DNA from 3 places in the Bacillus sp. T-10(2022) genome. Region 1 is predicted to be linked to each of the others. Evidence: riboswitches for the same ligand, from Rfam matches in the RefSeq annotation. Region 1 holds a riboswitch; each other region holds the start of a gene.

Region 1 (6,034 bases):
AGTTTTCCCAAGCACACAAATATTATGATTTAATTTCTCCTATTACTGTTTTTGCAGCGGTTTCTTTTTCAGCTCAAGAGATAAGATAACTCGAATTTGAATAATGAACTCAAAAAGGAACAGGAACCGTCTGATTATGACGCTTCCTGTTCCTTTTAGTTAGGCTCTATATACTACCTACATACCTTATAACGTTTGATAACAGAACAAGGGCTAGGAGGATACCACCACGGAAGGTCGCCACTTTCTTGAAATGTCTCCGATATGATGTGGAGCCGTTCTGCAGCACCCTCCAATTAAACGCGCCCCTGCATGGTGCCATTCTTCAGATTTCAGGTCGAGCCTGTTACATGATTCTTGACCATGCCATGTTTTAGTTTCTGGATTATATGTTTCACCTGAATTCGGATAAACAATGATTGGTTTATCCGTGTTTGCGCGCAACACCTGGATGGCTTCCGTGATACATGATACTGGCGCACAGTTGATGCCGATTGCTGCAATTTGCTCACTGTCCCCAAACAATCTTGTACACACCTCGAGTGATGTACCGTCACTTATCGCTTTTTCATTTTTCAATGAAAAGGATAGCCAAGCATAAACTTCTGGATAATCCTTCAATAATGAATATAATACTTTTGCTTCTTGCAGGGAAGGAATCGTTTCAAATGCTAAAAGGTCAGCTCCTGCTTCAATCAACGCTGATATCCGTGAGCGATGAAATGCCGTTAAAGTTTCATCCGATACACCATAGTTTCCTATATACTCCGAACCATCTGCAAGATAAGCCCCATAAGGGCCAACAGATGCAGCAACCATTGGCTTAGGCCTAAGCGTTTGATTTTCTTCCTTCCAAAAATCATCTCTTGCTTTTCTTGCGAGTAAAACCGTTTTCCGGATTAGCTCCAAAGCCTCTTTTTCTTGTATTCCGCGGAGGGCGAAACCTTCAACAGTGGCTTGGTAGCTAGCCGTAATCGCACAATCCGTTCCAGCACGAAAATAGTCAGAATGCACTTGATAAATCACTTCTGGATTTTCAAGTAATACACGTGCAGACCAGAGCGGGTCGTCCAAATCACATCCATGCCTCTCTAGCTCTGTAGCTAAAGCTCCGTCCAAAATCATGACTGAATGATCTCGTAAAATAGCGTCAATTGGGTTAGTTTTATTGTTCATGATCTACTCCTCTTTTCTTTATGGTTTTGTGTCAGATAATAACTTCCATAGCAAAACAAAATAAATGGAATGCCACAATAAAGTGCAATTCGTTGTGTAGGATCAAATGCAATTCCTATGCAAGAAGCCAGGCATAGCATAAAAGAAACGATTGGTACGAGTGGATATAATGGCGTTCGATAAGCTAAGTCATTTACTGAATTTCCTTCGTTTATATATCGCCTGCGAAATAGAAATTGTGACATGCTAATACTCATCCAAACTACAACCACGGCTAGTCCAGAAATGGATACAAGCACTATGTAAACAGTATCCGGTGCAATAATACTCGAAAACAGGGCTAAGCAGCTGCCCAACATACTGAAAAGGACTGCATTTAACGGAACTCCCCGTTTTGTCAATTTTGCAAATATTGGGGATATAGTTTCCTTATCTGCAAGTGACCAAAGCATTCTGGATGACGCATACAGTCCTGAGTTTGCAGCAGACAAAATCGCAGTTAATATAACAAAGTTCATAATATCCGCTGCATATGGCACACCAATTCGTTCAAGAACTGCCACAAAGGGGCTTTCTAATACGCTTGCATCCGAAATAGGCAATAATGCGGATAATACAACGATGGTTCCTATAAAAAAGATAATCAATCTCCATAATGTCATACGGATTGCCTTTGGTATCGTTTTTTCTGGATTCACAGTTTCTCCAGCTGCAATTCCGATTAATTCAGTTCCAGAGAATGCGAAATTCACCGCAAGCATCGTCATTAGAATGGCAAAAGCACCATTCGGAAATAAACCTTCACTTGTAAAATTGGAGAATAACGGAGCGGATTGTGAATGAATTATTGGAATAAAACCTAGCATTGCCGCTGCTCCCAAAATAATAAAAATTACAATGGCAAATACCTTAATAGACGCAAACCAGAATTCGGATTCAGCGAAAAATTTAACGGTCCACGCGTTTAATGCCAAGACCAATATGGCAAATAGTGCACTCCATATCCAGACATTGATTGATGGAAACCATCTCTGCATCAACAATCCTGCAGCCGTGAATTCCGAACCTAGTGCAACAGTCCAAGTTAGCCAATACAACCAGGCTACTGTATACCCTGTCCCAGGACCTATGTATTTAGCTGAGTAGCTATGAAACGCACCTGTCTCGGGCATATGTACTGCCAGTTCACCCAGACATAGCATGACTAGATAAACCACTAATGCCCCAATCAGATACGAAAGGATGGTGCCGAATGGGCCAGCCTGTTGAATCGTATAACCCGAACTTAAGAATAAACCTGTTCCAATCACCCCGCCAAGCGATAGCATTATTATATGCCGTGCCTGCATTTTCCTTTGAAAATCATGATTCCTTTTGTTCTCCATTCTTACTCTCCTTTATCTTGCATCCAGAAAAAACGAAAACGCACTCTAAAAAAGAGTGCGTTACTGACAAATAAACACGTACGGTCTTATCTATCAAGGTTTCACCCCCTGGAATTAGCACAGTGTCATTGCAGACCTGTTGCTGAGGTTTCATAGGGCCAGTCCCTCCACCTCTCTGGATAAGAAATTATTTTTTTATAACTTTATCAATCTATGCAAAAATTGTCAAGTTTTGTTTCGGTTTGTAAAGACTTCCTTTAAAATCCAAACGATCATCGCAACTTTGGCATAGATATGAACTTGTTTTTGGAACAGTCGCTTACAGTATTAGAATTGCAGATAATGCTAACCGGGAATAATTTTAAAAAAATGACGACACCTTAAAAGATGACGCCATTTTTTCTTTCTTATTCCTTAAGGTCGTTGTATTTCAATTAATTCCCCTAGTTTTGTATAAGTATGACCCGCTAATCTTGCTACAGGTTTTAGCCCATTCTGGTCAATCCGGCCATTATGGTAAATCTCCTGCTCTATATGATAGCAGACTATTTTCCCTATCAATAAATCACAACCAGGTTTATTCTTGGAACCTGCCAATGGTATCGCATGCTCCAATGTGCATTCAAAGCGTACCTTCGCTTCTTGCAATCCTGGTACCGACACCTTCTCACTAACAGCCTGAGTGAAATTGGTAAGACCCAATTCACTTTCGTCAGACGGGAGTTCCTTGGCCGTTCGATTTGCATCAGCAACATTATCTTCATCAGTGATATGAACAACGAATTCACCTGTTTGAATTGCATTTCGGGCAGTGTCCTTCGAAACTCCTTCTTTCCGTTGAACAGAAATGGAAATCATAGGAGGATTGGAACTGACTATGTTAAAAAAACTGAACGGAGCTATATTGATTGTACCGGTTTCGGATTGTGTCGTAACCAGGGCTATTGGTCTCGGTATGATGCTTCCAGTCAAAAACTTATAATTTTCCCGTTCAGTAAGACTTTCAGGATTAACTGAAATCATCTTCATCCCTCCCATTCTTATAAAAAGTTCTTTTGAAACCATGAACTTGCTGCATCAACCTCTGAACGTGTTAACTGATGACCGTAATTTTCCCAGTGAACATCCACCGCAGCACCAGCTTGCAGTAAAATTTGATTAAGTTCATCAGTTTCTGCTGCCGGGCAAATCGGATCGTTTTTACCTGCAGCAATGAATACAGGTATATCCGAAAGGGACGGCAAAGCAATCCCGCGTCTAGGCACCATTGGATGATGAAGAATCGCTCCTTTTAATGCCCCTTCAAAATGGAACATCAAACTTGCTGCTATGTTTGCACCATTAGAATAACCTAATGCCACCACTCTGTCACGATCGAAGTCATATTGTCCGGACGCTGATTCCAAGAAGTCATAAAGCTCCTTCGTACGGAAAATCAAATCTTCTTCATCAAAAACTCCTTCAGCCAGCCGGCGGAAATAACGGGGCATTCCGTTTTCAAGTACATTTCCCCGTACGCTGAGTACGGATGATCCCGGTGAAACCATTTCCGATAATGGCAAGAGATCCGTTTCCGTTCCTCCAGTGCCATGTAAAAGCAAAAGCAACGGTGCATCTGGATTACTTCCTTTTTGAAAAATATGCTTCATCATTTATCCTCCTCTAGTACTCTCGGCACTGCCGGCAGTAACGTTTTCTCCATGATCTCCCTTTTTTCTTCAAGCCATGGCGGCAGCATTAATTTACTACCCATCGTTTCCTTCGTTTCATCATGAGCAAAGCCAGGTGGATCTGTGGCAATTTCAAAGAGTATGCCTCCATCTTCCCTGAAATAAATGGCATCGAAGTATTGGCGGTCTGTAAAGGGTGTCACGCCATAGCCATGGTTTGCGATATGCTCCCTCCATTCTTTATGATCTTCATTATCGCTTGCACGCCATGCAAGATGATGAACAGTTCCCACTCCGATTTTCCCATTTGGCAAAACCGTTTTTTTAACATCTACCAAATTTCCGATGTCCGATGTGGATTTGAAGCGGATGAAATCACCCTCTTCCCCCATCTTTTGCAAACCCATCACTTCCTCTAATAGTTCCATCGTTTTGATCGGTTTCGACGTCAATAATACCGCACCGCCGAATCCCTTGATCGCCTTGTCAGCTGGTACACCGCCGAATGACCACTCGCTATTTTTTCCTTCTTTACGCTCAACCAGTTCAAGTTGCAATCCATGTGGATCCTGAAATCCCAGATAATCCTCGCCGAAGCGTGAGATCTTTTCAAAGTCAATATTAAATTTACCCAAGCGCGTTTCCCAGAAGCCCATTGAACCTTCCGGAACGGCATATGTTGTAATCCCCACTTGTCCGGAGCCAATTGTCCCTCGGTATGCCCCAGGCCAAGGAAAGAAAGTGATGATAGTGCCCGGTGAACCTGATTCATCTCCGAAATATAAATGATAGGTGCCTGGATCATCAAAATTAACGGTTTTCTTCACCATACGCATTCCCAGCACTCCAGCATAAAAATCCACATTCTCTTGAGGATTGCCTACAATTGCGGTTATATGATGTATTCCTGCATTTTGCTTTTGCATGCCGATTACTTCCTTTCCCGTTGATTAATTTGTTGATTTTGTATTCAGTGGTTTTAAATTCGATTCAATATCCTTTCTTTTTGATTCTAAAAATGGCGGCAGGGCAAGGTTCTCACCTAGGTGCTGCTCTGCTTCATCCACTGCAAAACCAGGTCCATCAGTAGCTAGTTCAAATAATATGCCATTCGGCTCCCTAAAATACAGTGAACGAAAATAAAAGCGGTCCACATATCCAGAGTTCACGAATTTTGATTCACTAATTTTTTCTATCCATTTTCTAAGTTCTTCTTCATTATCCACCCGAAAGGCAACATGGTGTACTCCACCCCTCCCCAACCTTTCCCGAGGAATGTCATTCCTTTCTTCAATATGAAGTTCCGCTCCTGTTCCTCCCTCACCTGTCTCGTAAACGACAATTGGATTTTGCCCCCTAATTGAAGAAGGATATGTGCCTGATTTCCTGAACCCCAATACCTCGGAAAGAACAATTTCTGTTTGTTCAATATTAGGTACAGTAAGTCTTACCGGTCCTAACCCAAGGATGGAAAACTCTTTCGGTACCGGGCTTCCACCCCATGGTGATCCTCCCTGAACGCCGTTATTATCCTGATCGGAAACCAGAAGTAGCCTCTGCCCTTCAGGATCTTTAAAAGAAAGCACCTTCCTTTCAAAACGGCTCGATATTTCATCATGCTCAACATTGAATTCCACAAACCGTTTTTTCCAATATCCTAGAGCTTCATCATCTCTAACCCTTAAAGAAATTTCTGAAATGCTATTGTTTCCCTCATGAGTGCGGGCAGCATTGGGAATTTCAAAAAACGTCAATTCCGTACCCGGAGAACCAATTTGATCTCCATAAAATAAGTGATACACA
Region 2 (6,034 bases), 1.9 Mb from region 1:
TGGAAAGTCGATGCATGCTGAATGGGGACGCTCACACCGCCAGTTGCCGGATCGAATTTATGTTGATTATGAAGTAATTTCGTTTCAAAGCTAAAATCATGACCTGTCATCGTAGTGCCTCCCTTTTTACATGTGCGAATGCTTGCTGCAGGTCACCAATCAAATCATCGCTATCCTCGATGCCAACGGAGAAGCGGAGCAGGCGATTACAAACCCCATTTGCCGTTCTGACCTCAAGCGGTATATCGGCATGTGTTTGTGTGGCAGGATAGGTGATGAAGCTTTCAACCCCTCCAAGGCTTTCTGCAAAGGAAATTAATGAGAGCGATTGTAAAAATGGGTTAACAGCCGCTTCATCAATGATGCGGAAAGAAATCATGCCGCCTCTGCCGGGATACAATACATCCGTGACACAATCATGCTCCGATAAGTAATCTACAAGTATTTTGGCATTCTTTTCATGACGCTCCATCCGCAATGCCAGGGTTTTCATTCCGCGCATCAACAGCCAAGAATCAAATGGGCTCAAGACAGCTCCAGTACCATTATGATGGAAGGCAAGTGCATCACATAATTCAGCGCCGCTAGCCACGATCAGTCCGGCGAGCACATCATTATGACCACCGAGATACTTGGTTGCACTGTGAATCACAATATCCGCTCCAAGCAGGATGGGTTGTTGAATAAGAGGCGTGTAAAAAGTGTTATCAACGATTAACAATAAATTATATCGTTTGGCCAATGCGGCAACGGCGCTAATGTCCGTTTGCTGCATAAGGGGGTTAGTGGGAGTTTCGATGAAGATGGCTTTCGTGTGAGGAGTGATGGCTTTTTCGATATCCTCCAAACAACAAGTGTTTACATAGTCACACTGCAATCCCCATTTTTTAAAACCTTGTTCTAACAGACGATATGTACCGCCATAAAGATCTTCGCTGACAATCCATGCATCCCCGGATTTAAAAAGGGCGAGAATGGTTGAGATGGCGGCCATTCCTGAACTGCAGGCATAACCTTGGTCTCCTTTTTCCAGATCGGCGATGGATCGCTCCAATAGCTGGCGTGTAGGGTTACCTGTCCTTGTGTAGTCGAATCCCGTCGATTGGCCAATTCCTTCGTGACGAAAGGCTGTTGAAAAGTATACCGGCGGATTGACTGTTCCTGTCGCCGTTTCGCTGCGATTTCCTAATTGAGCAAGATATGTTTCAGTTTTATACATGGTTTTCACTGCTCCTTTGAGTTATATAAAATAAAAAAAAGTCTTCTTTAAGAAGAAGACTTTGATTAAGTAAGGATGAGTCATTCTTCTTATCTTCCAAGTTCACAAACTTGTGGAATTAGCACCTTTTCATTGGTTTGAAACAAATGAAGGTTGCTGAGGTGTCATCGGGCCATTCCCTCTACCTCTCTCGATAAGAGTTTAGATTATTCAATTTCTTTTGAATTTACTATATATACAAAATACTGTCAAGGACATTTTGGTAGTGATGATGCTTTGATGTTCATGGCCAGGTCAATCGAAGCCTAGCGGTGCCTACACTTTATGTATTAAAAAAGAATATCCGAATTTTCATATAAACATGAAGGGAACATGGATTTTTCAGAAAAAATGGAAAGGGTCAGCGGGATATTTTTGCTTTAAAATAATAAAGTTTGTACAATGTATGGAGAGAAAGAATAATCCGACATTATTCATTTCATATGCAAAAGGTCTTCAATGAATAGTGCAAACATAGGAGGAGAACACATGGAATACAGAATCGAACGAGATACGATGGGTGAAGTGAAAGTTCCTGCTGATAAATATTGGGGAGCACAAACTGAGAGAAGCCGTAACAATTTCAAAATCGGTAACGAAAAAATGCCGATTGAATTAGTTCGTGCATTTGCATACGTTAAACAAGCTGCGGCAAAGGTGAACCATGATCTTGGTGATCTTTCCGAAGTTAAAAAGAATGCCATCGTCAAGATTTGCGGCGAAATCCTTGAAGGTACACTTGAAGAACATTTCCCTCTTGTAGTTTGGCAAACTGGAAGCGGCACGCAAAGTAATATGAACGTGAATGAAGTGGTCGCTAACAAAGGGAATGAATGGTTAAAAGAAAATGGTGAATCGGAAACCCTTCACCCGAATGATGATGTAAACAAGGCTCAAAGCTCAAATGATACGTTCCCGACCGCCATGCATATTGCAGCCTTTATGGAAGTCGCTGAAAAATTGGTTCCTGCCATCAAAGCCCTTCGTGATACATTCGATACAAAAGAAAAAGAATTTTGGGATGTCGTGAAAATCGGCCGGACACATCTTCAAGATGCTACACCATTAACATTAGGACAAGAAATTTCCGGTTGGAAAGCGATGCTCGATAAAGATTTGGCAATGATTGAGGAAAGCAGCCAAAAATTATTGAACCTTGCTCTAGGCGGAACGGCTGTAGGAACCGGAATCAATACAAAGAAAGAATTCCCGGGACTTTCTGCCAAACAAATTGCCGCGGATACAGGATATCCTTTTGTCACATCTGATAATAAGTTCCATGCATTGACTAGCCATAACGAAATCGTCTACGCACACGGTGCTTTGAAAGCATTGGCGGCGGATTTAATGAAAATTGCGAACGATGTCAGATGGCTGGCAAGTGGTCCAAGAAGCGGAATCGGCGAAATAGCCATTCCGGAAAACGAGCCGGGCAGCTCCATCATGCCTGGTAAAGTCAATCCAACACAAAGTGAAGCGCTTACCATGATTGCAACACAAATCGTGGGTAACGATGCTACAATTGGCTTTGCAGCAAGCCAAGGCAACTTTGAATTGAATGTATTCAAACCAGTCATCATCTATAACTTCCTGCAAACGGTCAAGTTATTGACGGAAGGCATTCATTCATTCAACGACAATTGTGCGGTGGGCATCACTGCAAATGGAGATAAAATCAAAGAAAATGTAGAACGTTCCCTTATGTTGGTAACAGCATTGAACCCGCATATCGGTTATGAAAAAGCAGCCAAGATCGCCAAAACGGCATTCAAGGACAACTCTACTTTAAAAGAAGCGGCGTTGAAATTGGAGTTCCTGACGGAAGATGAATTCAAAGCATGGGTCGATCCTGCTAACATGGTTAATAAATAATTGCATAGAAGTGCCCTCCCACTGGTATTAGGGAGGGTGTTTCCATGTGTTAAAATAATGGAATCGACAAATACTGAAATCATAAGTATTGGGAACAGGAGGAAAAACAATGTCTATATGCCCGCTTTGCAACGGTTTGAGAAAAATTCATGTGAAATGCCCGGAATGCGGCAGTGATCTTGAGGATAAAGGGAAATTCATGGACTACGCTGATGATTATAGTGCTTATATGGATATCGACATACTTAAAGAAAACGACGGATACCCTCAATCCCTTCAAAAAGGCCAATGCCCGCATCTCATGAAATGCCCTGAATGCGGACATGATGAAGTGGTATTGGTTCAGGAATGATTCTATCGTTTTATTTGAATAAACGTAAAAAGACCCAATATGAATGGGTCTTTTTATGTTTAATTGGCAGATAACTTCATGCTTTCCTGCATCTGTTCATCTTCTTCAACTAAAATGCGATGTTCAGTTCCTTTATCAAAAAAGTGTGCTTTATTCATGTCGAGGGCAAGTTCGATCTTTTCCCCTGCCTGAATAATATTCTTGGCATCGACCCGTGCTACGAAGTCCTGCCCCTCTAATGAGGAGTAGAGCATGATCTCCGCGCCCATGAGTTCGGCTACATCAATTTGGGTCGTGAATGTTGTGTTAGGGGACTTCGTGAAGTAAGCTCCTTCATTATGGAAATCCTCAGGACGGATGCCAAGGATTACATCTTTTCCGACATATCCTTGATCACGCAGCATTTTCATTTTAAATTCAGGTATTTCAAGCGTTTGTTCGCCTATTTTAATTGTGCCTTCTTTTAATGTTCCGGTAAAGAAGTTCATGGCAGGCGATCCGATAAAGCCGCCGACGAAAACATTTATAGGTTTCTCATAAACGTCCTTTGGGGCACCGACCTGTTGGATGATACCATCTTTCATTACAACAAGACGTGTCGCCATGGTCATTGCCTCTGTTTGGTCATGCGTGACATATATCGTTGTGGTGTCGAGCCGTTTATGCAGTTTAGCGATTTCCGCACGCATTTGAACCCGCAGCTTTGCGTCGAGATTGGATAATGGCTCATCCATCAAGAAAACTTTTGCGTCCCTTACAATTGCGCGACCGAGAGCCACACGCTGGCGCTGACCACCTGAAAGCGCTTTAGGTTTCCTGTTAAGCAGCTCTTCAAGTCCGAGAATCCTTGCCGCTTCATTGACCCTTTGCTTGATTTCCGCTTTTGGCGTTTTCCTCAGCTTTAATCCGAATGCCATATTGTCAAAGACGGTCATATGAGGATATAAGGCATAGTTCTGGAAAACCATCGCAATATCACGATCTTTAGGAGGGACATCATTGACTCGCTTGCCGTCTATGTATAAATCCCCTTGGGAAATGTCCTCCAGTCCGGCAATCATCCTTAATGTCGTTGATTTGCCGCAACCGGAAGGTCCCACAAAAACGATGAATTCCTTATCGGCAACACGAAGGTTGAAGTCTTTAACAGCCGTCACCTTTTTATCATAAATCTTGAATATATGATCTAACACTAACTCTGCCATAAAAAATCCCCCTTTTAAACTCCTGATTACTTGTACCAATTAGCTATAGTCTAAGCTATCGGTTTAGAAAAAAGTATGGGCACATTGCACAAAAAAAGGATGATATTACCTCTTTGTAATGGAAATTAATCATTCAGCAGAAATATCAAGTACGCAGTAAGGGCATGACGGAAGTTTCTAATATCGAGACCAGTTCTTTCAGAGAATTTATCGATACGGTATTGTAAGCTGTTCCGATGTATATAAAGCTGTTTGGCGGCATAGGTGGCATTGGAATTACATTCGATATACGTTTTAACTGTTTTGATAAGCTCAGTATCCTGCTTGGTCTTGCCAAGAATTTCATTGATATACCACTGTGCATTCTTAAAGGATGGATCATTTATTAATGAATGAGGGATGATGTCTGCCAAATCAGTCACCTTTAGATCCGGCAGATGCACCTGTGCCAAATCAAAACTCCTTTTCTCCTGGACCCAGTGATGGTGTAGGTCTTGATTTACAGGGTGAAAGCGTCCCGTGAACATACGGGTCTTTACATAAAAATCACTTTCAAGCGTGGAAGAAATGGCGATTAGTTCTTTATTTGATAATGGTTCATCCTTGTCGGTTTCAATTAAGACTCCTGCCGTTTCATTTTCCCAGATAATAGCTGCGTCAGATGGGACGAAAGCGAGGAAGGCCTCTTCAAAATCGGAGTTGGAAAAATCAGCATGAGTCAGCTTGAAATGAAGGAATCGAACATTCTCCCAGCTCGTTAAAGGCAATGGTGCATTCGGTTCGGATAGAAAATTTTTCCATGATGAGTCTGGATGTGCATTGAGGTTATTTGGGTTTATGGAAGGAGCAAAAAGCAGTTCCAATAAACGGATTTCCTCGGCTGTGATTTCTGAACGGGGAATGCCAAGTATACTTCTGGAGTCTTCGAACCAAACATATTCAGAAATATCATCAGTATCCTTTTTATTGGTAAGAGCGTTCGGGAATTTTTGTTTAAGAATTTCAAGCATCGGTTCCACCTTCTTTCTCCCTTTCCATATCATTATAGCGAAAAAGAATAAAGTTCAAAAGATTAGGATATTGCTAGTTTTTCCGAAAGGGAAATAAAAGAAAAGTTGCAAGTATTATTAATGTTAGGAAAGGGTATTGCGTATGCTTTATGGAATATCGTTAAAAGGAGGAGATCTTATGAACATTTTAATATTGGGCGGTACACGCTTTTTAGGCAGGTATTTAGCAAAAGCTGCAATAGGGAAAGGGCATGATGTTACACTTTTTAACCGTGGAAGCGATCCTTATGTCTTTCCCGAAATAGAACAGTTAAAAGGGGACCGCGACGGGAATTTG
Region 3 (6,034 bases), 2.0 Mb from region 1:
GTTTCGTCTTCAATGCCCAATTCTTGTTTAATCCAGTCATAACCTTCCGCTTCCAAGCGGGCAGCAAGTTCAGGACCGCCTGATTTTACGACACGTCCTTGCATCATTACATGTACAAAATCAGGAGTGATGTAATTTAATAGACGTTGGTAGTGAGTGATGATCAAGCATCCAAAGTCTTCTCCGCGCATTTCGTTGATTCCTTTTGAAACGACTTTAAGTGCATCGATATCTAGACCTGAATCAATCTCATCCAAGATTGCAATTTTAGGTTGGATCATCATTAATTGAAGAATCTCGTTGCGTTTTTTCTCTCCGCCTGAGAAACCTTCATTCAAATAGCGTTGCGCCATATCTTCATCCATTTCAAGGAATTCCATTTTTTTGTCCATTTGACGGATGAATTTCATCAATGAAATTTCATCGCCTTCTTCACGGCGTGCGTTAATGGAAGAACGTAAGAAGTCTGCGTTTGTAACACCGCTGATTTCACTTGGATATTGCATAGCTAGGAATAGACCGACACGAGCGCGCTCGTCTACTTCCATCTCCAAAACATCTTCACCATCGAATGTGATGCTTCCGCTAGTTACCTCATATTTAGGGTGACCCATGATTGCTGATGATAAAGTGGATTTACCAGTTCCATTTGGTCCCATGATCGCATGGATTTCTCCACCTTTAACTTCAAGGTTTACCCCTTTTAAAATCTCTTTGCCTTCAATTGATACGTGAAGATCTTTAACCGTTAATGTAGAAGCTGACATAATAATACCTCCGTGAACTAATTCCAATTTTATTACCAGAAAGTAAAGATTACTTTCATTACTATAATTTACGTAAAAGCATTCTCACTTTATTCTCATTCCAATTTTATAACAAATCCAATTTGGAATCAACTAAATAGATAGGGGTTTCCACTTCGGCCATGTTAAAAACCTGTCCTATTCTTACAATACTAACAGATATAGCCTGTTTACTGCATATTCATACTTATTTTAGCTTTTGTTAAAATTATCTTATTATTCGGCAAATCTTCGTCCTTATTAATATATGTTCAAAGAATTTGATTGCAAGGTAAGAACGTTCCGCTTTAAAAAGAAAAAAATCGGACTGTCAGGTATTATGTAAGTATATCCAATAAGGAAACCCTTATTTTATGGACCACTTTCCATTTTACCTCTACAGGCCGATCTTTTAAAGAACTCTTTTATATGCTTAGCCGTGAATTTTGCGTTGAAGGTCCTGGACCATTTTGTTGCACTTTACATGTTCCCTATCCCGTTCTTTCTCAACCTCGATACGAAGGTCTAAGTTTCTACTGTACTCACTGTAGCCAATCCCATGTGAAGACTGCATCGCCTTTTCCATTTCGCTTGTTACATTTAAATCCAGAGTATTGATAGTGAACCATCCTTTCAAATTTGTGTATCATTTTTTTACCTTCATTATCTCTATACCCTTTCCTTTCCTGATTAAACATGAAAGGAATTAAATTAAGCCGCAGACTGAAACAAACTGGATCATCAATGAGTTTGTCTACAGTTTTTTAGGTTTTTAGGTTTTCAAAATTTGAACGTTACTTTCCACTTCAGGTACTCGCTTTCCGCGGGCGGTCCGGAAGCCTCCTCGGCGCTTTTGCGCCTGCGGGGTCTCCCCTGACTCGCTTTTCCCGCAGGAGTCTCATACCTTCCGTTCCAATCCACTAAGACTAAACAATCAGATAGAATCACTTTCACCTAAGGTTTCCAAAATGAAGTGCCTCACTTCTCTAAGTCCGGAAAAAATTATGAGCGACGCATTATGTAAAAGCTAAACGAACAAACCAGCTTGCTTATTCATTTATGCGGCAGCAGACCGTAACGATAGTAACACCCGGAAATACTCATGATACTCGTATTAAGAGCCTCTGATTGAACATGTGATTAAGAAAGTTAGAAAACCTGTAGCTGTTGACGCAGATTCCGCAACCATGGCTATGTGTAATATGAGCGTTTTGGTTGTTATCTCTGCCTATCGGCACTCAACAACAAATATAGAAGGCTATCGTGAGTACAAATCGCTTTAACTGCTTCAAATCCAATAAAAATCAAAAAGGTTTCGGAATGAGACCATTCCGAAACCTTTTTGTTTACAAACTGCGGTCTGAATTAAATCAGGTCGCCCATTCTTGAATTATTTATCCGCCGGTACAACTGCACCTTTGTATTCTTCAAGAATGAAATCTTGAATTTCTTTAGAATGCAATACTTCTACAAGCGCTTTGATTGCTTCTTTATTTTCGTCACCTTTGTTTACGGCAATGACATTCACATATGGTGATTCCGAATCTTCAATCGCAATCGAATCTTCAAGCGGATTCAAACCGGCGTCAATCGCATAGTTGGAGTTGATCAAGACTGCATCGCCTTCGCCACTCTCATAAATTTTAGGAAGCAGGGCCGCTTCATAATCGGCATCGAATTTAAGGTTTTTCTTATTTTCAACGATGTCTTTCGTTGTAGCCGTCGTTTTATCGATCCCTTCTTTCAAAGTGATCAGGCCATTCTTTTCCAAAAGGGATAAAGCGCGTCCATGATCAGCGACAGAGCTGCTCATAATGATTGTTGCGCCTTCCGGAAGTTTATCAATGCTTTTATATTTTTGTGAATATAGGGCAATCGGCTCGATATGGATTCCGCCAGCATTAACGAAGTCATATCCATTTTCTTTAATTTGCCCCTCTAAATATGGAATGTGTTGAAAGTAGTTAGCATCCAATTCCTTATCATTCAACGCCTTATTCGGTAAAACATAGTCCTGGAATGTTTCGATTTCCAATTCGATTCCTTTTTCTTTAAGAAGCGGCTTGGCTTCCTCAAGGATTTCAGCATGAGGAACATTGGATGCCCCTACAACTATTTTCTTCGATTCTTTTTCCGTATCACTGCCGCTTTTATCCTTTTCACTTCCACAAGCAGCCAAAGCGATAGATAACACTAAAATTAATGCAAATCCTAAAAACTTTTTCATCCTTTTCATCTCCCTTTATCTTTTGTCCAATTTAGATGTAATCACATCTCCAATAATTTGAATTATGAAGACGATAATTAGAATAACGATCGTCGCTACAAGCGTAACGTCATTTTGATTTCTTTGATAGCCGTCCAAATAGGCCAGATTACCAAGCCCGCCTGCGCCGATGACCCCGGCCATTGCGGTATATCCAACCAATGCAATCGATGTTACCGTAATCCCGGAAATAAGGGCAGGCATCGACTCTGGAAGAAGGACCTTCCAAATGATCGTGCTCGTTTTTGCCCCCATCGATTTAGCGGCTTCAATTACACCTTTATCGATTTCACGAAGGCCGATTTCAACCATACGCGCATAAAATGGTGCCGCACCGATAATAAGTGCCGGCAGTGCAGCGTTCTCTCCGATCATGGAACCGACAAGCGCTTTAGTGAAAGGAATGAGCAGCACGATCAAAATAAGAAATGGAATGGAACGGAATATATTGACGACAGCACTCATGACCCCGTTGACTGCCCGGTTTTCCCACATATTACCCTTCCCCGTCAGGAACAGGATCAATCCTAATATTATGCCTATAAAAAAGGTTGCCACTACAGAGACGCTTGTCATGTAAAGCGTTTCCCTCGTAGCTTCAATAATGTCTTCCCAATCAACATTCGGCAATAATTCTTCAAGCATGAGTAATCACCTCCACGCCTACCTGCTGTGCTTTAATGAATTCTATTGCGCGGAGCATTTCATCCTCTTTGCCATCAAGATGGATAAACAATGTTCCATATGAACCGCTTCTTGTTTGGGATATCTTACCTTGAACGATATTGACATCCAACTCGAAGTTACGTACAAGCTTGGTGATCAATGGGCTTTCTGCATGATCACCTACAAAGGTCAATTGAATCACTTTGCCTGCAGGATAGCGCTCGAGCAAATGGTCCATCGTTTCTTTCGTTTCTTCCGGTTCCGTTACCTGTTGCACGAAACGCTTCGTCATTTGTTCTTTAGGATTCTTGAAAACATCCAGGACAGGACCCTGTTCAACAACCTGCCCGCTTTCCATCACGGCGACGCGATGGCAGATTTTACGTATTACATGCATTTCATGTGTTATCAAGACGATCGTCAATCCCAGGCGCTGATTGATGTCAACAAGCAATTCGAGTATGGAGTCGGTAGTCTGCGGATCCAAGGCAGAAGTCGCTTCATCACACAGCAGCACTTTAGGGTCATTTGCCAGAGCCCTAGCTATTCCCACCCTTTGCTTTTGCCCTCCGCTTAATTGTGAAGGATAGGCCTTTTCCCTGCCTTCCAGTCCGACTAACTTGATCAATTCGTTCACACGCTTGGTTCGTTCAGGTTTAGAAACTCCTGCAATTTCCAATGGGAAAGATATATTCTCCTGAACGGTCCTTGACCATAATAGATTGAAATGTTGGAAAATCATGCTGATTTCTTGACGGGCCTTACGGAGCTGAGCGCCTTTAATTTTTGAAATTTCCTTCTCAGCCACCACAACGGATCCCTCTGTAGGTGTTTCCAACCCATTGAGCATTCTGATCAAAGTACTTTTCCCCGCTCCACTGTAACCGATAATACCGAAAATCTCGCCTTTATTTATTTCAACATTCACATTATTTACAGCCTTGATCGTCTCACTGTTTCCTTTTCCTGTTCGGAACAGCTTACTGACTTTCGTCAATGTAATCATTAATCCTCACCTCTTTTATCCAATAAAACCTATGAACTTAGTTGATTTCTCTACATTATTAGTCTGTTTCTCATATCATGCAAAGGGTTTCCCCCATTAAAATAGAAAAAACCTTTCTGCATGAGCAGAAAGGCAGGTGAAGAAACAGGCCTTCCTCTCATCTTCCAAAGTGATTAAACTTTGTGTGAATTGGCACCTTTCCAAGGAAATCTCCTTGTCGGTTGCCGGGTTTCATCGGGCACATCCCTCCACCTCTCTTGATAAGAGCTAATATATAGAATATTTGTACATCATTAAGTTCTTTAGTATGGTGAAATTTTATCATAGATAAAAAAGGAGCGCAATGTATATTATTTCTAGTACACAGAAACTTTACTTAAACCGTTTTGGATGTCAAGGAGACGATATTCGTCGCTTTTTCAATTGCCTGCTCCAAATCTTCTATTAAATCGTCTACATTTTCAATCCCAATGGATAAACGGACTTGATCAGCACTCACACCCGCTTTCGCAAGACCCGCCTCATTCAATTGTTGATGGGTCGTACTTGCTGGATGGATGATCAAGCTCTTCGCATCCCCCACATTCGCTACATGGGACCATAATTCCACCGAATTGATAAGCTTTGCGCCAGCTTCGCGATTACCTTGTATTCCAAAAGTCACGACAGATCCAGCTCCCTTAGGCAAATATTTATCCGCAAGGGCTTTATCGGGATGATCCTCATCACCAGGATGTGAAACCCAAGTCACGGCAGGGTGGTTTTTTAAATATTTAATGACAGACTTGGTGTTTGACAGATGCTCTTTCATCCTTACATGCAGTGTTTCAAGCCCAAGCGTAAACTGGAATGCACTTTGGGCACTTAGCGCAGGGCCTAAATCACGAAGTAACTGCACTCGGGCTTTCGTTATGAATGCAGCAGGTCCAACTGCCTCGGCGTATACCAGATTGTCGTAGCTTGGGTCAGGCTCCGTGAAGCCAGGATAATTTGGCGAGTTCCAATCGAATTTCCCTCCATCCACGATGACACCGCCCAGCGTGGTTCCATTTCCCAGAAGCCATTTTGTAGCGGAATGGATGACAATATCCGCTCCAAAATCAATTGGTCTGCATAGATATGGTGTCGCGAAGGTATTATCAATGATCAAAGGTATTCCGGCATCATGGGCGATTTTCGCTACCGCTTCAATATCAAGCACCCTCAAACTTGGATTTCCGATCGTTTCAGCAAAAATGGCTTTAGTTCTTGGCGTTATCGCCCTTTTGAAATTTTCAGGGTCATCGGGAGAAACGAACTTCACTTTGATCC

What was found. A riboswitch is a leader RNA that binds a small molecule or an ion and turns the genes downstream of it on or off. The one in region 1 is predicted to bind S-adenosylmethionine.
Region 2: linked by a shared signal. The riboswitch ahead of OSJ91_RS06230 (methionine biosynthesis PLP-dependent protein) and the one ahead of mmuP (S-methylmethionine permease) in region 1 are both predicted to bind S-adenosylmethionine.
Region 3: linked by a shared signal. The riboswitch ahead of OSJ91_RS25715 (methionine ABC transporter ATP-binding protein) and the one ahead of mmuP (S-methylmethionine permease) in region 1 are both predicted to bind S-adenosylmethionine.

What each region holds. Positions count from the first base shown of each region.
Region 1 covers NZ_CP113518.1:3,148,112-3,154,145, forward strand. The annotation lists gene mmuM (homocysteine S-methyltransferase) at 214-1,176, opposite strand; gene mmuP (S-methylmethionine permease) at 1,173-2,561, opposite strand; SAM riboswitch class I at 2,645-2,747, opposite strand; gene OSJ91_RS15350 (flavin reductase family protein) at 2,976-3,584, opposite strand; gene OSJ91_RS15355 (alpha/beta hydrolase) at 3,602-4,210, opposite strand; gene OSJ91_RS15360 (ring-cleaving dioxygenase) at 4,210-5,157, opposite strand; gene OSJ91_RS15365 (ring-cleaving dioxygenase) at 5,182-6,034, opposite strand, start outside.
Region 2 covers NZ_CP113518.1:1,282,339-1,288,372, forward strand. The annotation lists gene metC (cystathionine beta-lyase) at 1-110, opposite strand, end outside; gene OSJ91_RS06230 (methionine biosynthesis PLP-dependent protein) at 107-1,219, opposite strand; SAM riboswitch class I at 1,306-1,419, opposite strand; gene fumC (class II fumarate hydratase) at 1,748-3,130, shown strand; gene OSJ91_RS06240 (hypothetical protein) at 3,240-3,482, shown strand; gene OSJ91_RS06245 (ABC transporter ATP-binding protein) at 3,542-4,687, opposite strand; gene OSJ91_RS06250 (PucR family transcriptional regulator) at 4,813-5,697, opposite strand; gene OSJ91_RS06255 (NAD-dependent epimerase/dehydratase family protein) at 5,876-6,034, shown strand, end outside.
Region 3 covers NZ_CP113518.1:5,178,562-5,184,595, forward strand. The annotation lists gene sufC (Fe-S cluster assembly ATPase SufC) at 1-767, opposite strand, end outside; gene OSJ91_RS25700 (YuzK family famiily protein) at 1,219-1,371, opposite strand; gene OSJ91_RS25705 (MetQ/NlpA family ABC transporter substrate-binding protein) at 2,176-3,012, opposite strand; gene OSJ91_RS25710 (methionine ABC transporter permease) at 3,028-3,696, opposite strand; gene OSJ91_RS25715 (methionine ABC transporter ATP-binding protein) at 3,689-4,723, opposite strand; SAM riboswitch class I at 4,878-4,990, opposite strand; gene OSJ91_RS25720 (O-acetylhomoserine aminocarboxypropyltransferase/cysteine synthase family protein) at 5,100-6,034, opposite strand, start outside.